DNA from 4 places in the Arthrobacter sp. P1_D4 genome. Region 4 is predicted to be linked to each of the others. Evidence: riboswitches for the same ligand, from Rfam matches in the RefSeq annotation. Region 4 holds a riboswitch; each other region holds the start of a gene.

Region 1 (3,959 bases), on a different contig from region 4:
CTTTACCCAGCCGACCGCAGGCTGTCCCTCGAGCCATTCGGCCAGCCGCAGCGCGGAGGCCGAGGAATGGTTGACGCGCAGGGCCATGGTCTCCAGGCCCTTGGTGAGCACCCAGGCGTTGAACGCCGAAAGCGCCGGACCGGTGTGCCGCATGAGCTGCTTGACGGGCCCGTCGATGAATTCCTTGGTGCCCAGGATGGCTCCGCCCAGGACGCGGCCCTGGCCGTCGATGTGCTTGGTGCCGGAGTAGACCACCACGTCCGCGCCGAGGTCGCCGCAGCGCTGGAGCAGCGGGGTGGCGAAGACGTTGTCAACCACCACCGTGGCGCCGGCCGCGTGCGCCAGTTTGCTCACGGCGGCGATGTCCACGATTTCCTGCATCGGGTTCGACGGCGACTCGAAGAACACCGCGGTGGTCGGCACGGACAGCGCGGACTGCCACTGCTCCAGGTCCGGACCGTCTACGAAGACCGTCTCGACACCCCAGCGCGGCAGGATTTCGTTGAGGATCACGAAGCACGAGCCAAACAGCGAGCGGGCCGCGACCACCCGGTCGCCGGCCGCCAGCAGCGCGCCCAGGGCGGTGAAGACGGCGGACATGCCGGACGCCGTCGCGAAACACGCCTCCGTTCCCTCGAGCAGCCGCAGCCGCTCCTGGAAGGTGGCGACGGAGGGGTTGCCGTAGCGGGAGTAGACGAAGCGCTCGTCCTCCCCGGTGAAGGCGCGCTCGGCGGCGGCCGCGGACTCGTAGACGAATCCTGAGTTGAGGAAGATCGGCTCGGTGGTCTCCTGGAAGCCGGTGCGGTCAAGGCCGCCACGGACAGCCTGGGTGTCGGCCGCCCAGCCGGCGGCGTCGGGATTGAAAGTCACTTAGATCTTTCCGAGGTTGGTGGGCAGGCCGCGGTTCTTCCAGCCATTGACGGTGCGTTCGCCAAAGCGGTCGGTCTCGCCTTCGAAGCCCTCAAGGACGTTGTACGAGGTGTAGCCGGCGGCCGTCGCGGCCGTCGCGGCGCCGATCGACCGGGCACCGGAACGGCAAAGGAACACCAGTTCGACGGCGGTGTCCGCCGGCGCCTGCTGCCTTAGCTGTTCCACGAAGTGCGGGTTCGGCGTGCCGCCGGCAAGGTTCCACTGGATGAAGAGCGGATCGTTGCGGCTCTCGCCCGCGGCCGCGGTGTCCGGGATGCCGATGTGGGCCCATTCGCCTTCGGTCCGGACATCCACCAGGATGGCTCCGGCCTCCAGCTTGGCCCACGCCTCCTGCGGGCTGAGGTCTCCGGCGTAGCTCATGCGTGGCCCGCGAAGGCTCCGTCGGCGCCAAATTCGTCGGCGTCGAGCTCATCAACCGCATTGGCCACGGCGGCGTCCGCACTGGCAATCGCGGCCGGCAGGACCAGCGCCTGCGCCACGATCACGGTGCTTCCGTTGAAGCTGGCGGCGGGGCTTCCATGCAGCACGTAGCCCTCGGCCAGGGCGGCTGACACCCGCTCGCAAAAGGCGCGGTCATCCGCGCCGGTGAACAGGCGGTAAGCCAGCCTCTCCGCGCCGGGTGCTGAACCGGGTGTGGCTGTTGTGGGTATTGACGTCTCGGGCACGACGGATCTCCTCTTTCACGCTTGCAGCTCGAATTCTCGAATGCCGAGTATTCACCTGAGGCACCCCGCCGCGAAAGGGAGGGTTGCCGACCGGCCAGTCAGGGCTTGGCACCGGTTCTCATTACTCCCCAAAAACGTAACACCTGCGACGCCGGCCCGCACCGCCGCCGTCGTCATGTTCCGTAACCGGACCGCGGCCCGGGCGAGTAGTGGCGGGCTCCAGTTTCGGGTACAGCCCACTCGTGTCTGCCGGGACGTTTCGCCGTCTACTGGGGGGATTAGGTCCGACGAGTCGGCCGGAGCTGCAGGTGATTCGAGCAATGTGTGAATCGAGCAGTCCCGGAATCGACTCGCCTGTCCATCAACAAGCTGTCTGGGAATCGGTGGCTGGAACGGTCGGAGCCGCAGCCGCGGTCCGGCCGGTGACGGCGGAATGGAGCAATCGTGGGCCCGCGCATACTCGTTACCGGGATTACAAGCGCCGCCGGACGGGCCGTCGCGGCCCAGCTCGAAGCCCGGGGCCTCCCGTACCTCGGCTCCGACGCCCGCGCCGACACCCGCCAGGCCGGGGAGGCTCCCGCCGCCGCGGTCAGGCTCCTGCCGGCGACGAACCCGGACATGGTCCTGGACCTGCGCCGGGTGGTGGACCGCGAAGCCATCAACGTCATCATTCCGACCCTCACCGTGGAGCTCCCGGTCCTGGCCGCGGCCCGCGCCGGATTCGCCCAGGACGTGCGGATCATCGTGGCCGACCCCGCCGCGGTGGCCCTCGCCAACGACCACCTGTTCACCACCTGGGCGCTGCAAGCCGCCGGCATCCCGGTGCCCCGGTTCGCGGTTCCGGGCGACCTCGCCGCCGCGCCGGCATCCCTCGCCGGCCTCAGCGGCCCCGTGGTGGTCAAGCCTCGGGTCTTCAAAGGCTCCCATGGTGTCCACCTGCTGGCCGGAACCGGCTCCGTTAGCTGGAAGAACATGCCGGCGGGGCAACTGGTCCAGGAATTTATCCCGGGTGCCGACTATGTGTGCCTGGTGTTCGGCACCCCGGCACGCAACGCGATGGCGCCGGTGGCGGTGGTCCTCGAGAAGACCAGGACTCCGTATGGACGCGCCGGCAGCGACGAGGTCAGCCGCAGGGTGCCGGCGAACCAGGCCGGGGATGTGCGCAAGCTGGGCCTGGCCGCCGTCCGCACGCTCGGGCTGGCCGGGCCGGTCCAGGTCCAAATCCGCCGCCGCACCGACGGAACGCCCATGGTGCTGGGTGTCTGCGCGACCCTGGGGGAGAACAGCACCTGGGCCCCGGAAATGCTCGACGCCGTGCTCGCAACGTTCATGCTCCCGGCGTTCAACCCGGCCTCGTTCCGCCGGTGCCCGGCAGTGCCCGCGGACGCCCTGGGGTGAGCGTTCCTATTCGATGGTCGCGAAGAGGGCGTTGAGTTCGGCAGTGAGCTGGCGCCGGAGTTCCGGGGTGCCGATTTCCTGCCCGTCGATGTGGTTCACCGGGGCCAGGAGCCGGATGCTGGAGATCAGCCAGACCGCGTCGGCGTCCAGCAGGTCCTTCGGCTCCAGCGGGCCGTAGCCCAGCTCCCAGCCGGCGGCCTTGGCGGCGGTGAACAGGGCGCCCTGTGACGTGCCGGGCAGGATGCCGCTGTCCAGCTGGGGCGTGATGAGCCGCCGGACGGTGCGGACTCCGCCGGCGCCGTCGTCCGAGGTTTCCAGGTGGGCCAGCAGAACGGTCGACGTCGGACCCTCCAGCACCCTGCCGTCCGCGGACGTGAAGATGACGTCGTCGGCGCCCTGCCGGTGGGCGTAGCGCAGCGCCGCCATGTTCACGGCGTAGGAAAGGGTCTTGGCGCCGAGCAGGAGCCACGGGGCGCGCTCGCCGACTTCACTGTCGTAGCCGCGGTCGAGCAGGATGACGTCGATCCCGGTCTCGCGCTGCCGCCGTCCCGCGGCGGCCGGGGCGGAGGCCTGGACCCAGCACGTGGGGGCAGCCGCGCCCTCCGGCCCGCGGGTGACAATCAGCTTCACCACCACCTCGTCCTGCGCCGCGCCGCCCGGTGCAGCCGCGGCGGGTTCCTGCCCGCGGAACTCGCGGATGGCGGTTTCCACCGCCCGTCGCCATGCATCCTCGGCGGGGATGTCCAGCTCCAGAAGCCGGGCCGAGCCAGCCAGCCGGGTCAGGTGCGCCTGGATCTTGCGGGGCCGGCCGCCGACGGCCAGGAGGGATTCGAAAACGCCGTCGCCCCGGGTGGCGCCCAGGTCCGTGGCCATCAGCTGGGGCTGCGACGCGTCGGCAACGCGGCCGCCGTCGAACGCCGGGTCGAGGAAGACCAGAACGGTCGCGGGCGCAGGAACAGGGGCAGG
Region 2 (3,959 bases), on a different contig from region 4:
CCGCCGCTTCCGGCATCGACGCCCGCTCCGACGACGGGCTCTCCGCCCGGCTCGACAAGGACGCGGTATCCCAGCTGCGCGACTACCTCGACGGCAAGGTCACCGTGATGCTGGGCCACTCCGGCGTCGGCAAGTCAACCATGGTCAACGCCCTGACCGGGGCCGAGCGGGCCACGGGAGGCGTGAACGCGGTCACCGGCCGCGGCCGCCACACGTCCTCGTCGGCACTGGCGCTCAAAGTCAACGATGCCCCGGCCGGGAGCTGGATCATCGACACCCCCGGCATCCGGTCCTTCGGCCTGGCCCACGTGGACCCGGACCGGATCCTGCGTTCCTTCCCGGACCTGGAACCGGGCACCGATGATTGCGAACGCGGCTGCAAGCATGACTCCACCGCCGTCAACTGCGGGGTCGACAAGTGGGTTGCGGCCGGGCACGCGGGGCCCTCGGGACCGGCCAGGCTCGCGTCCCTGCGCCGGCTGCTGGGCACTGACCCGCGGATGGAAGCGCAGGAAACCAAGGAACTGGGCACCGTTTCCTAGCCGGACCGGCAACGGGGCGGCGGCGCCGAGCCGCGGCCTCCCGCCCGGCAGCCGGGTTTGACGGTAGTTTGGAACCATGAGCCAACCAGCTTCGAGCTACAACGATGACCTGCGCCTTGCCCATGTACTGGCAGATTCGGTCGATTCCCAGACCATGAGCCGCTTCAAGGCGCTCGACCTTCGGATCGAGACGAAGCCCGACCTCACACCCGTCACCGATGCCGACAAGTCCGCGGAAGAGGCCATCCGCGGCCAGCTCTCCCGGTCACGTCCGCGTGACGCGGTCCTGGGCGAAGAGTTCGGCAGCTCGGGCCACGGTTCCCGCCGGTGGATCATCGACCCGATCGACGGCACGAAGAACTTTGTCCGCGGCGTCCCGGTCTGGGCCACCCTGATCGCCCTCGTCGATGAGGGCGAGCCGGTGGTCGGCGTCGTCAGCGCGCCGGCACTGGGCAAGCGCTGGTGGGCCGCCAAGGGTGCAGGCGCCTACACCGGCCGCTCGCTCGCCGCCGCCACACGGTTGAAGGTATCCAACGTCTCCAATCTCGAGGACGCGTCGCTGTCCTACTCCAGCCTTGGCGGCTGGAAGGAACGCGGGAACCTGGATGAGTTCCTGGGCCTGACCGAGGAAGTGTGGCGGACCCGCGCCTACGGTGACTTCTGGTCGTACTGCCTCGTGGCCGAGGGAGCCGTGGACATCGCCTGCGAACCCGAGCTGAATCTCTACGACATGGCCGCCCTGGTGCCGATCGTGACCGAGGCCGGCGGCCGCTTCACCTCGCTCGAAGGCGAGGACGGCCCCTTCGGCGGCAACGCCCTGGCCACCAATTCGATCCTGCACTCGGAAGTCCTCAAGCGTCTCAACCCCGGACTCGACGACCTCTTCCAGGCCCACCCGAACAACTGATCCGCGCCCGTAATAATCCGCTTCACAATCGGCGGCCGCCTTTTCCCCGGCTGCGCCGATGTCCTACGCTCGATGCAGGTCACGAGTGCCAGCGCTAAACCCCGGTTTGCTGGCCGGCAACCCTCCAGTCGCGGTGGGGTGCCCCGGGTGACGACCTGGCCGGTCCGGAACGGACCCGGCAAGCGCGGATTCCCACGGTGTGGGGTCCTGTTCGAGTGAGGTCCCATGACAACTGCCATTTTCCCCGTTGCCCCTGAATTCCATGCACGGCTTGCCCTCGCGGCCCGCCCGCTGGCAGCCGTCACCGGGGCCGAGATCCAGGCCCCGCTGATCACCGGCGGCCACGCGCGCTACGCCAACCTCGACTACGGCGCCTCTGCCCCGGCCCTGTCCGTGGTCTCGGCCTACCTGAACGAAATCCTGCCGTACTACGCAAGCGTGCACCGTGGCGCCGGCTACGCATCGCAGATCAGCACCTCCGTCTACGAGAACGCTCGGGACATCGTGCGGGACTTCGTGGGCGGCCGGCCCGGCGATTCCGTGATCTTCACGCGCAACACCACCGATTCCCTGAACCTGCTGGCCGGCTGCCTGCCGCTGCGCGACGGGCGGCCCGCGGGCGAGGTCCTCTACCTCGACATCGAACACCACGCCAACCTCCTGCCCTGGCAGAATGTCCCGCACCGCAGCGTCGTGGCCGCCGCCACCCTCGCGGCCACCGTGGACCGCCTGCGCGACGAACTCGCCCGCGGCGGCGTCAGCCTGCTGGCCGTCACTGGCGCCTCCAACGTCACCGGGGAGATCCTCCCGATCCGGACCCTGGCCGCACTGGCGCACGAATACGGCGCCAGGATCGTTGTCGACGCCGCGCAGCTCGCCCCGCACCGGCGGATCAATATCGCCGCGGACGACGTCGATTACCTCGCCTTCTCGGGGCACAAGCTGTACGCCCCGTTCGGCGCCGGCGTGCTGGTGGGGCGGACGGACTGGCTCGACGCCGGCACCCCGCACCTGGCCGGCGGCGGCGCGGTCCGCGATGCCCGGCTCGACTCCGTCAGCTGGACCACAGGACCCGCCCGGCACGAGGGCGGCTCGCCGAACGTCCTCGGTGCGGCGGCCCTCGCCCGCGCCACCCAGGTCATTGCAGCCCTGGACTCGGAGCAGTGGCAGGCCCACGAGGACGCCATCCGGTCCTTCCTCGTCGAGGGCCTCCAGGGCATCGAAGGGGTAACCGTGCACCGGATCTTTGCCGATTCTGCTTCCGATTCTTCCTCCGCTTCTTCCACTGGAGGCGATCAGCCGGACACCGGCACGATCGGCGTCGTGAACTTTTCCGTGGCAGGCTACGACGCCGGACTGGTGGCCGCCTACCTGTCGGCCGAACACGGCATTGGCCTGCGCGACGGCCGCTTCTGCGCCCACCCGCTGCTCAAGCGGCTCGGCCTGCCCGCCGGCTCCCTGCGGGCCAGCTTCGGCCTCGGCTCACGACTGGAGGACGCCGAACGCCTGCTGGCCGGCCTGCAGCAGCTGCGGCAAAACGGACTCGGCTGGGATTACGTGGTGGACGCCGGGCGCTGGGTGCCGGCCAACGATACCCGCAGCTACCCCCACTGGGCGCCGAACACCCCGGGCACGGCCGGCGCTGCGCCCTGCACCCTCGACTAGCGCAGGACCGGGGCCCGGCGCGGGTGCGGTAAATTCGAAAGGTATCTGTAACAAGCAGGACCTTCCCGAAGGAGATCGCACGTGGCAAGCGCCGGACCCAGGCTCCACAGCGGACCGAAGCTGCACAGCGAGCGGCGCCAGGAACTCGGACAAAGCTTCCAGGACGGCGGCGAGCACTATGAACGCGTCCGCCCCGGCTATCCGCAGGAGTCGGCCGACTGGCTGGTCCGGGCGGGAGCCAGGGACGCCGCGGACATTGGCGCGGGCACCGGGAAGTTCACTTCCCTTTTGGCAGAACGCGGACTGGCCACGGTGGCCGTGGACCCCTCTGCCGACATGCTTGAGCAGTTGCGCCGGACCCTGCCGGACGTCACCGCCATCGAGGGCAGCGCCGAGGACACCGGTCTCGAGCCGGAGTCCTTTGACCTGGTCACGGTTGCCCAGGCGTGGCACTGGTGCGACCCAGGCCTGGCCTGCGCCGAGATTGCCCGGATCCTGCGGCCGCACGGCGTGCTGGGCCTGATCTGGAACCAGCTGGACACCAGCGTGCCCTGGGTGCACCGGCTCTCCCGGATCATGCACGCCGGGGACGTCCACAAGCCACACTTCCGTCCGGCCGTGGGCCCCGAGTTCACCGGACTGGAGAGCCACCTGACGCGCTGGGAGGATTCCGTCACGGCGGAGGACATCCAGGAGCTGGCCAAGTCCCGCAGCTACTATCTCGCGGCATCGGACTCCACCCGGGCCAAGGTCACAGCCAACCTCGCCTGGTACCTGCACGAGCACCTGGGGCACACCCCAGGCGAGGTGCTCCGGCTGCCCTACCTGACCCAGACGTGGCGGGC
Region 3 (3,959 bases), on a different contig from region 4:
GTACCCGCCGGAGGTGTGGACCAGGCCCTTGGGCTTGCCGGTGGTGCCGGAGGTGTACATGATGAACAGCGGCGTCTCGGCGTCGAACGCCTCGGCTTCGTGAGTCTCGGAGGCCCGCCCGACGGCGTCGTGCCACCACACGTCGCGGCCGGCGGTCATCGGGACGGTGTCCAGCTCGTCCGCGGGAGTGGTCCGGTTGACCACCAGGACGTGTTCGATGGCGTTGTCGCCGGCGACGGCGGCGTCCGCGTTGTCCTTGACCGGCACGGCGGTGCCGCGGCGGAACTGGCCGTCGGTGGTGACCAGGAGCTTGGCGCCGGTGTCCTCCACCCGGAACTTCAGGGCCTCGGCGGAGAACCCGCCGAAGACCAAGGAATGGATCGCGCCGATCCGGGCCACTGCGAGGGTGATGATCACGGTTTCGGGGATGACGGGGAGGTAGATGACCACCCGGTCGCCCTTGGTGATACCGAGATCCAGGAGGGCATTGGCGGCTTTGGAAACCTCGCGCTGGAGTTCGGCGTAGGTGACGGCGCGGCGGTCGCCGGGCTCGCCCTCAAAGTGCAGGGCCACCTTGTCTCCACGCCCCGCCGCTACGTGGCGGTCGACGCAGTTGTAGGCGACATTGAGCCTGCCCCCTTCGAACCAGGTGATCTGCGGTCCGGTGCCGGCCACGACGTCGGCAGGGACCCGGCGGTGCGCGGTGTGCCAGGGCTTGGTTTGCTCCGTTGCGCCGCCAGGCAGGTCCGCCCAGTCGAGGCGGAGAGCCTGGGTTTCCCAGAACGCAACCGTCTCTGCCTGGACAGTACCCGCGGTCGCGGCGGCGCCGTGCCGGGGAGGGTGGTCTCCGGAGGTGGTGCTGCGGTGACGCGCCGGCCCGTCGGCGGGGACGCCGTGCACTGCGCCGTCCGTGGGCTCGTTCAGGGACCATCCCGAAGAGCCGCGAGAGGAGCCGGGCGCGTCACGCAGCCCTGCTTCGTTCGCCGTCGCGTCCGAAGTGGTTTGTGGGAATGCCTCGGACGCAGTCCGGGCAAAGGTGGGCAGAGCGGAAGAATTCTCAGGGGTCATTGCTGCACTCCATCGGTCCTGGCAGTAGCACCCCTTGGTTGCTCCGGCGCCCTCGAATATCACCGAAGGAGGGCGGAGCGGTTGCGTGGGAATGGTCGTCTCACGTCACCGGGGGGTTGCTGCGGCGTCATCGATCCAGGTCTCTCGGCCGCTCGGGATGGTCACTACCTACTAGAACTTCAGATGCACGATTCCGCAAAATCGGCGTGCGGGAGCGCCGTAATATTCGTTCACCCGGCATGCGTCCGGCCCAAATCATTCATTTATTCGGCAATTGTCCGGAAAGGTCGCAGGAGTATGGTTGATGCATGGCCCATGTTAACGATCCGGCAGTCATTGACCGCCTCATGCGAACCAAAGGCACGTGGGCGGTGGTCGGCCTCACCACCAACGAATGGCGCTCGGCGTATGAGGTCTCCCTCTATGTCCGGGACCGGATGGGCATGGAAATCATCCCGGTCAACCTGCCCGGCGACGACGTCCACGGCGAGAAGGGGTACCGTTCCCTGACTGACATCCCGGCGGAGAAGCACCCGATCGACGTCGTGGACTGCTTCGTCAACTCCCACAGGGTGGGCGCAGTCATAGACGAGGCCATCGCGGTAGGTGCCAAGGCCGTCTGGCTGCAGCTGGGCGTCTTCGATGACGCCGCGACGGACCGCGCGAAGGCCGCCGGGCTGGACGTCGTCGTGAACGCGTGCCCCGCCCGCGAAGGCTGGCGCGTGGGCATCTGACGGCCCGGGAATGACGATCAACAGATCGGGAAGAGTCGGTTACAAAATGTGACCGGCTTTTTCCGTATCCGGCCTCATGCCGTGTGAGATGGACTCGTAACCATCCCGAGCGGCTGAGAGATCTGGCTCCGTGACGCCGCAGCAACCCCCTCCTTTGAGGACGGTGCTACCGCCAGGACCGATGGAGAACCACTGTGTTCTGAGGCTCCCCGGCTTCGCTCAGCGCTGCCCGGAAGCCAGGACCCAGGGCTTTCCTCGGGCGAGCCCGGAGGAAATCATGAACACGCAGACAGCGGCAGCGCCGCGGCCCCGAGCAGGTGGGGGCCTGTGATCGAGATCCAGAACGTCAGCACGTCATTCGCCTCGGCCGCGGGACCTTTCACGGCCGTCGATGACGTCAGCCTGCACATCAGGCGGGGCACCATCCAGGGCATCATCGGGTTCTCCGGCGCCGGCAAATCCACGCTGCTGCGCAACATCAACCTCCTCGAGCGCCCGACGTCGGGCCGCGTCCTGGTGGACGGCGTGGACCTGGTGACCCTGTCCGACGCCGAGCTGCGGACCAAGCGGCACGACATCGGCATGATTTTCCAGCACTTCAATCTCCTCAACAACCTCACAGCCCAGGAAAATGTGGAGCTGTCCCTGAAGTTCGCCGGCGTGGGGAAGGCGGAACGCCGGCGGCGGGCCGCCGAAACCCTGGAAATCGTGGACCTCGCCGACAAAGCGGGAACGTATCCGGCCAAACTCTCCGGGGGCCAGAAACAGCGGGTGGCGATCGCCCGCGCCCTCGCCACCGGGCCCAAAGTGCTGCTCTGCGACGAGCCGACGTCGGCCGTGGATCCCCGGACGACGTCATCGGTCCTGCAGTACCTGGCCGACGTCAACGCCGAATTCGGCATCACAATCGTGGTGGTCACCCACGAGATGAATGTCATCAAGGCCATCGCGGACAACGTCGCGGTCATGGAAGAAGGCCGGGTCGTGGAGCAGTTCGACCTCGCCGAACTCCAACGCCCCGGCTTCCACCCGGCGACGTCGATCGGCCGCTACCTGGTCTCCGATGAGATCCAGCTGGACCGCTCCGGGAGGGGCGCCCACACCACAGCCGCGTCGGAGGGCCTGATCAATGTTTGACCGCATCCTGGAAGTCCTGCCCGAAATCGGCGTCGCCATGGGGCAGACCCTCACCATGCTGCTGGTGGCCATCCCGCTGGCGGTGCTGCTCGGGACACCGCTGGGTGTCCTGCTCTACACCATCGGTCCCAACGGGCTCAAGCACAGGCCAAAGCTGCACCGGGTCCTGGACGGGCTGGTCAACCTGCTCCGCTCGTTCCCGTTCCTGATCCTGCTGATCGCAATCATTCCCGTGACTAGGTTCATTGTCGGCACGACCATCGGCACGGCCGCCGTCATTGTCCCGCTGACCCTCAACGCCATTCCGTATTTCGCCCGCTTCGTGGAACAGAACCTGAGCCAGCTCGGCGGCGGAGTGGTCGAAGCGGCACGGTCCATGGGCGCCAGCCGGTCCCAGATCGTCCGGGACGTCCTGATTGTGGAGGCGAAGCCCGGACTCGTCAGCTCCATCACCATCATGACCGTCAGCTTCATCTCCTACTCGGCGATGGCCGGCCTGGTGGGCGGCGGCGGAATCGGCGACTTCGCCATCCGGTACGGCTATTACCGCTACGAGACACCGCTCATGATCACCGCCATAGTCCTGATGATCCTGCTGGTCACCATCGTTCAGCTGGGCGGATCCTATGTTGCCCGGCGCCTGGACAAGCGCCTCTGAGCGCCGGCAGCACCATCGTCCCACCTCCCACAGCGGAAAGCACCCCATGACTTCAACACCCAGTACCCGTTTCGACGGACCCCGCCCCCGCCTGCTGATCAGCGCCTTCGTGATGAACACGTCCAGCCACATCATGGGCGGCCAGTGGCGGCGCCCGGAAGCCCAGCAGCACCGGTTCAACGAACTCCAGCTCTGGATCGACCTGGCCCGCCAGCTCGAAGACGCCAAGTTTGACGCGATCTTCTTCGCCGACGTCGTCGGTCTCTACGGCGACTACGACGGCGGGTGGGCATCGCTGCTGAAAAAGGGCCTGCAGGTGCCGTCCAACGACCCCCTTATCCTGCTCTCCGCGCTCGCGACCG
Region 4 (3,959 bases):
GCCGGCGTACATCAGGGAGTGGAACAGCAGGCCGATGGTGATCGCAGCGAGGATGACGAGGTCGTTCTTGGTGTCCATCATCGGGAACGCGAAGAATCCCCACGTTCCGCCGAGGATGGCGCCGGCCATGTAGACCGGCTTGCGGCCGACGTTGTCCGAGAGCCTGCCGACCATCGGGATCACGGCGAAGTGGACGATGTGCGCCACAAGCAGCAGCAGCAGGATCCGCGAGGTGTCCGTCTGGACGATGACCTTCAGGTAAGTGATCGAGAAGGTGACCACAAGGTAGTAGAGAATGTTCTCGGCGAAGCGCAGACCCATGGCGGTGAAGACGCCGCGCGGGTAGCGGCGGAAGACCTCGGCCACGCCGTAGCCCTTGTGGCCGGCCTCGACCTCCTTGCGGGCCTCCAGGAAGATGGGGGCGTCCTGGACCTTGGTGCGGATGTAGTAGCCGACCAGCACGATCACGGCGGAGAGCCAGAAGGCTACGCGCCAGCCCCAGCTGAGGAAGTCGGCGGAGGACAACGTGGCGGAAAGGGTGAAGAGGACAGCCGTGGCCAGGAGGTTGCCCATCGGAACCGCCGACTGCGGCCAGCTTGCCCAGAATCCGCGGGACTTGCTCGGGCTGTGTTCGGCGACGAGAAGGACTGCGCCGCCCCATTCACCGCCAACGGCGAAGCCCTGGGCGAAGCGCAGGAAGACCAGCAGGGCCGGGGCCCAGTAGCCGATCTGCGCGAAGGTGGGCAGGCAGCCCATGGCGAAGGTGGCAACGCCGACAAGGATGATGCTCAGCTGGAGCAACTGCTTGCGGCCGAACTTGTCGCCGAAGTGGCCGAAGACGATGCCGCCGATCGGGCGGGCAATGAAGCCGACCGCGTAGGTGAGGAAAGCGGCGAGGATGCCATCCAGTTCCGAACCGGTGTTCGGGAAGAACAGCTTGCCGAACACAAGGGTGGCGGCGGAGGCGTAGAGGAAAAACTCGTACCACTCAACCACGGTGCCGGCCATGGAGGCCGCCACCACCTTCTTCAGGCCGGACGTTTTGACGTCGGTTTCTTCAGCGCGCCTTGCGGCGTTTTCCGTACTCATCGTGACTCCTTCGGCGTCTCCATCGACACCCTGTGGACCATTGGACTGAGGACGCTTGTGATTTAGGGCACAGGGCGTCATTCCCCATGAGTATGGACGCTCCGGCCCTCAGCCTCAACGGCCATTAGTGCAGAGCGCATCTGCAAAAATGCACAAGCGGGCCGGCCTAGTGGCTGAAGAAGGTCTCCCGGAGCTGCCCGCTGAGCTGGCCGATTTCGGTCAGGAAGCCGTCGTGGCCGATTGGCGCTTGAATGATATGCAGTTCCGGGCCGCCCGGCAGGGCCTCTGCCAGTTGACGGGACTGGGCCGGGAAATACAGGCGGTCCGAGTCCACGGCCGCCACCAGGAATTCTGCGGTGGCCGGGGCCAGTGCCTCCCCGAGACCTCCGCGCCCCCGGCAGACATCGTGGCTCATGAGGGCTTCGGTGATCGCGATGTAGCTGTTCGCGTCGAAACGCCGGGCCAGTTTGCTGCCCTGGTGGTCCAGGTAGCTTTCCACCTGATAGCGCCCGCGTCCGGCCAGCGATCCGGCTTCCAGGGGCGTCTCGGACTCTTGGGCGTTGCGGCCAAACCGGCCGTCCAGTTCGGCCGCTGAGCGGTAGGTGATGTGCGCGATGCGGCGGGCGAGGGCGAGCCCCGACTCGGGTTCCGGGCCGCCGTAGTAGTCCCCGCCCCTGAAGTGGGGGTCCTGGCGGATGGCCAGCGTCTGTGCCTGCGCGAAGGCAATCTGTTCGGCAGTGCTGCTGGCGCCGACGGAAATCACGGCGCAGCGCCGGACCCGGCCGGGAAACGTGACGGCCCATTCAAGGGCCCGCGCGCCGCCGAGCGAGCCGCCCAGCACCGCGTACCAGCTGCCGATGCCCAGGGCATCGGCCAGCCGCGCCTCGGCGGCGGCGGTGTCCCGCAGGGTGACCAGCGGGAACCGCGATCCCCAGGGGCGCCCGTCGGGGGCCGGGGTGGAAGGTCCGGTGGATCCGTAGCAGCCGCCCAGGATGTTGATCGAAACGACGAAGTACTTGTCCGTGTCCACGGGAGCCCCGGGTCCGGCGAGCTGTTCCCACCAGCCGGGCTCCCCGCTCTCGCCGCGGGTCACGTGTGTGTCGCCGGTCAGGGCGTGTTCAATGAGCACTGCGTTGGAGGCGTCCGCGTTCAGGGTCCCCCACGTCTCGTAGGCGAGCACCACATCCGGCAACGGAGTCCCGGATTCGAGCTGCAGATCACCGATCCTGACGAACTGGACGGTCCCGTCAGGGGTCCGGGATGGTTTGGTTTCGGGAACACCCGTGCGGGTGACGGCAATCGTCATGTGAGGACCTATCTTCGCGCTTGCCCGCCGTCAGCTGACCGGCAGGCCAGGTCTTCACCCGGGGCACCCCGCCGCAAAAGGAGGGTTGCCGGCCAGCAAGCCGGGGCTGTCGCTGGCACTCATGACCTGGTACGAGTCTACGAAACAGGGTGCGGAAATCACGAAGATTATGACTTCCATGTGACAGCCGGACCCGTCAGCACCGCAGTTTCCCCACCTTTGACAGCCGTGACCGGCGGGTCGCGCCGAAGTGCCGGCGATTCCCGGCGTCATGCCAGCAAGGTGGGGAAATTCCGCGTGGGCTTCCGTCTAGGCGGTCTTGGCCGCGCGGAATCCGGCGTCGAGGTCCGCCAGGATGTCGTCAATATGCTCCAGTCCCACCGAAAGCCGCACCAGCCCGGGATTCACCCCGGCGATCACCTGCTGTTCGGGCGAGAGCTGGCTGTGGGTGGTCGACGCCGGATGGATCACCAGCGACCGGACATCGCCGATGTTCGCGACGTGCGAGTGCAGTTCGAGGGCATCGACGAACCGCTTGCCGGCCTCCGCTCCCCCGGCGATGTTGAACGCCACGACGGCGCCTGTCCCCTTGGGCCCGTACTTGCGGCCGCGCTCGTACCAGGGGCTGGACGGCAGCCCGGCGTAGGCGACCGATTCGACGTCGTCCCGCCCCTCCAGCCATTGCGCCACCTTCGTGGCGTTGGCCACGTGGCGCTCGACGCGCAGGCTCAGCGTTTCGATGCCCTGGGCGATGAGGAAGGCGTTGAACGGGGACACCGCGGAGCCGAGGTCGCGCAGGAGCTGGACCCGGGCCTTGAGGATGTAGGAGAGGTTCGCGCCCAGCGCGCCGTCGGCTCCGAGGTCGCGGGCGTAAACCAGGCCGTTGTAGGTGGGGTCCGGGGTGTTGAAGCCGGGGAACCGCTCCGGGTCTTTCCCGAAGTCGAAGTTGCCGGAGTCCACGATCACGCCGGCGATTGCGGCGCCGTGCCCGCCGAGGTACTTGGTGGCCGAATGGACCACGATGTCCGCGCCCCACTCGATCGGCCGGATCAGGTAGGGGGTGGAGAGCGTGTTGTCGACCACCAGCGGCACGCCGGCCTCGTGCGCCACGCGGGAGACGCCCTCGATGTCCAGGACGTCCTGGCGGGGGTTGGAGACCACTTCGCCGAAAAACAGCTTGGTGTTGGGCTGGACGGCGTCCCGCCACTGGTCCAGGTTGTCCGGGTCCGCCACGAAGGTCACGGAGATGCCGAACTTCTTCAGCGTGTGCGCGAGCAGGTTGTAGGTTCCGCCGTAGAGGCTGGGGCTGGCCACCACATGGTCCCCGGCCTCGGCGATGTTGAGGATCGCGAACGTCTCGGCGGCCTGGCCGGAGCTGAGCAGCAGCGCCGCGAGGCCTCCTTCCAGGCTGGCGACGCGCTGTTCGACGGCGTCCTGGGTCGGGTTGCCGATCCGGGTGTAGATGGGCGCGAGCTCGGCGAGCGCGAAGCGGTTCGCGGCGCTTTCGGCGCTGGGGAACACGAACGACGTCGTCTGGTAGATGGGCAGGGAACGCGCGCCGGTG

The links. A riboswitch is a leader RNA that binds a small molecule or an ion and turns the genes downstream of it on or off. The one in region 4 is predicted to bind S-adenosylmethionine.
Region 1: linked by a shared signal. The riboswitch ahead of AC1D0A_RS12340 (DUF1737 domain-containing protein) and the one ahead of metX (homoserine O-acetyltransferase MetX) in region 4 are both predicted to bind S-adenosylmethionine.
Region 2: linked by a shared signal. The riboswitch ahead of AC1D0A_RS17900 (aminotransferase class V-fold PLP-dependent enzyme) and the one ahead of metX (homoserine O-acetyltransferase MetX) in region 4 are both predicted to bind S-adenosylmethionine.
Region 3: linked by a shared signal. The riboswitch ahead of AC1D0A_RS13430 (methionine ABC transporter ATP-binding protein) and the one ahead of metX (homoserine O-acetyltransferase MetX) in region 4 are both predicted to bind S-adenosylmethionine.

What each region holds. Positions count from the first base shown of each region.
Region 1 is NZ_JBFUAU010000011.1:93,546-97,504, forward strand. Features, by position in the region: gene AC1D0A_RS12330 (O-succinylhomoserine sulfhydrylase) at 1-870, opposite strand, end outside; gene AC1D0A_RS12335 (rhodanese-like domain-containing protein) at 871-1,290, opposite strand; gene AC1D0A_RS12340 (DUF1737 domain-containing protein) at 1,287-1,595, opposite strand; SAM riboswitch class IV at 1,608-1,721, opposite strand; gene AC1D0A_RS12345 (ATP-grasp domain-containing protein) at 2,040-2,993, shown strand; gene AC1D0A_RS12350 (aminodeoxychorismate lyase) at 3,000-3,959, opposite strand, start outside.
Region 2 is NZ_JBFUAU010000018.1:97,997-101,955, reverse strand. Features, by position in the region: gene rsgA (ribosome small subunit-dependent GTPase A) at 1-542, shown strand, start outside; gene hisN (histidinol-phosphatase) at 619-1,449, shown strand; SAM riboswitch class IV at 1,527-1,640, shown strand; gene AC1D0A_RS17900 (aminotransferase class V-fold PLP-dependent enzyme) at 1,675-3,114, shown strand; gene AC1D0A_RS17895 (class I SAM-dependent methyltransferase) at 3,196-3,959, shown strand, end outside.
Region 3 is NZ_JBFUAU010000013.1:6,164-10,122, forward strand. Features, by position in the region: gene acs (acetate--CoA ligase) at 1-1,068, opposite strand, end outside; gene AC1D0A_RS13425 (CoA-binding protein) at 1,377-1,802, shown strand; SAM riboswitch class I at 1,900-1,990, shown strand; gene AC1D0A_RS13430 (methionine ABC transporter ATP-binding protein) at 2,130-2,939, shown strand; gene AC1D0A_RS13435 (methionine ABC transporter permease) at 2,932-3,597, shown strand; gene AC1D0A_RS13440 (LLM class flavin-dependent oxidoreductase) at 3,644-3,959, shown strand, end outside.
Region 4 is NZ_JBFUAU010000008.1:98,397-102,355, reverse strand. Features, by position in the region: gene AC1D0A_RS09135 (MFS transporter) at 1-1,089, opposite strand, end outside; gene metX (homoserine O-acetyltransferase MetX) at 1,256-2,395, opposite strand; SAM riboswitch class IV at 2,407-2,522, opposite strand; gene AC1D0A_RS09125 (bifunctional o-acetylhomoserine/o-acetylserine sulfhydrylase) at 2,705-3,959, opposite strand, start outside.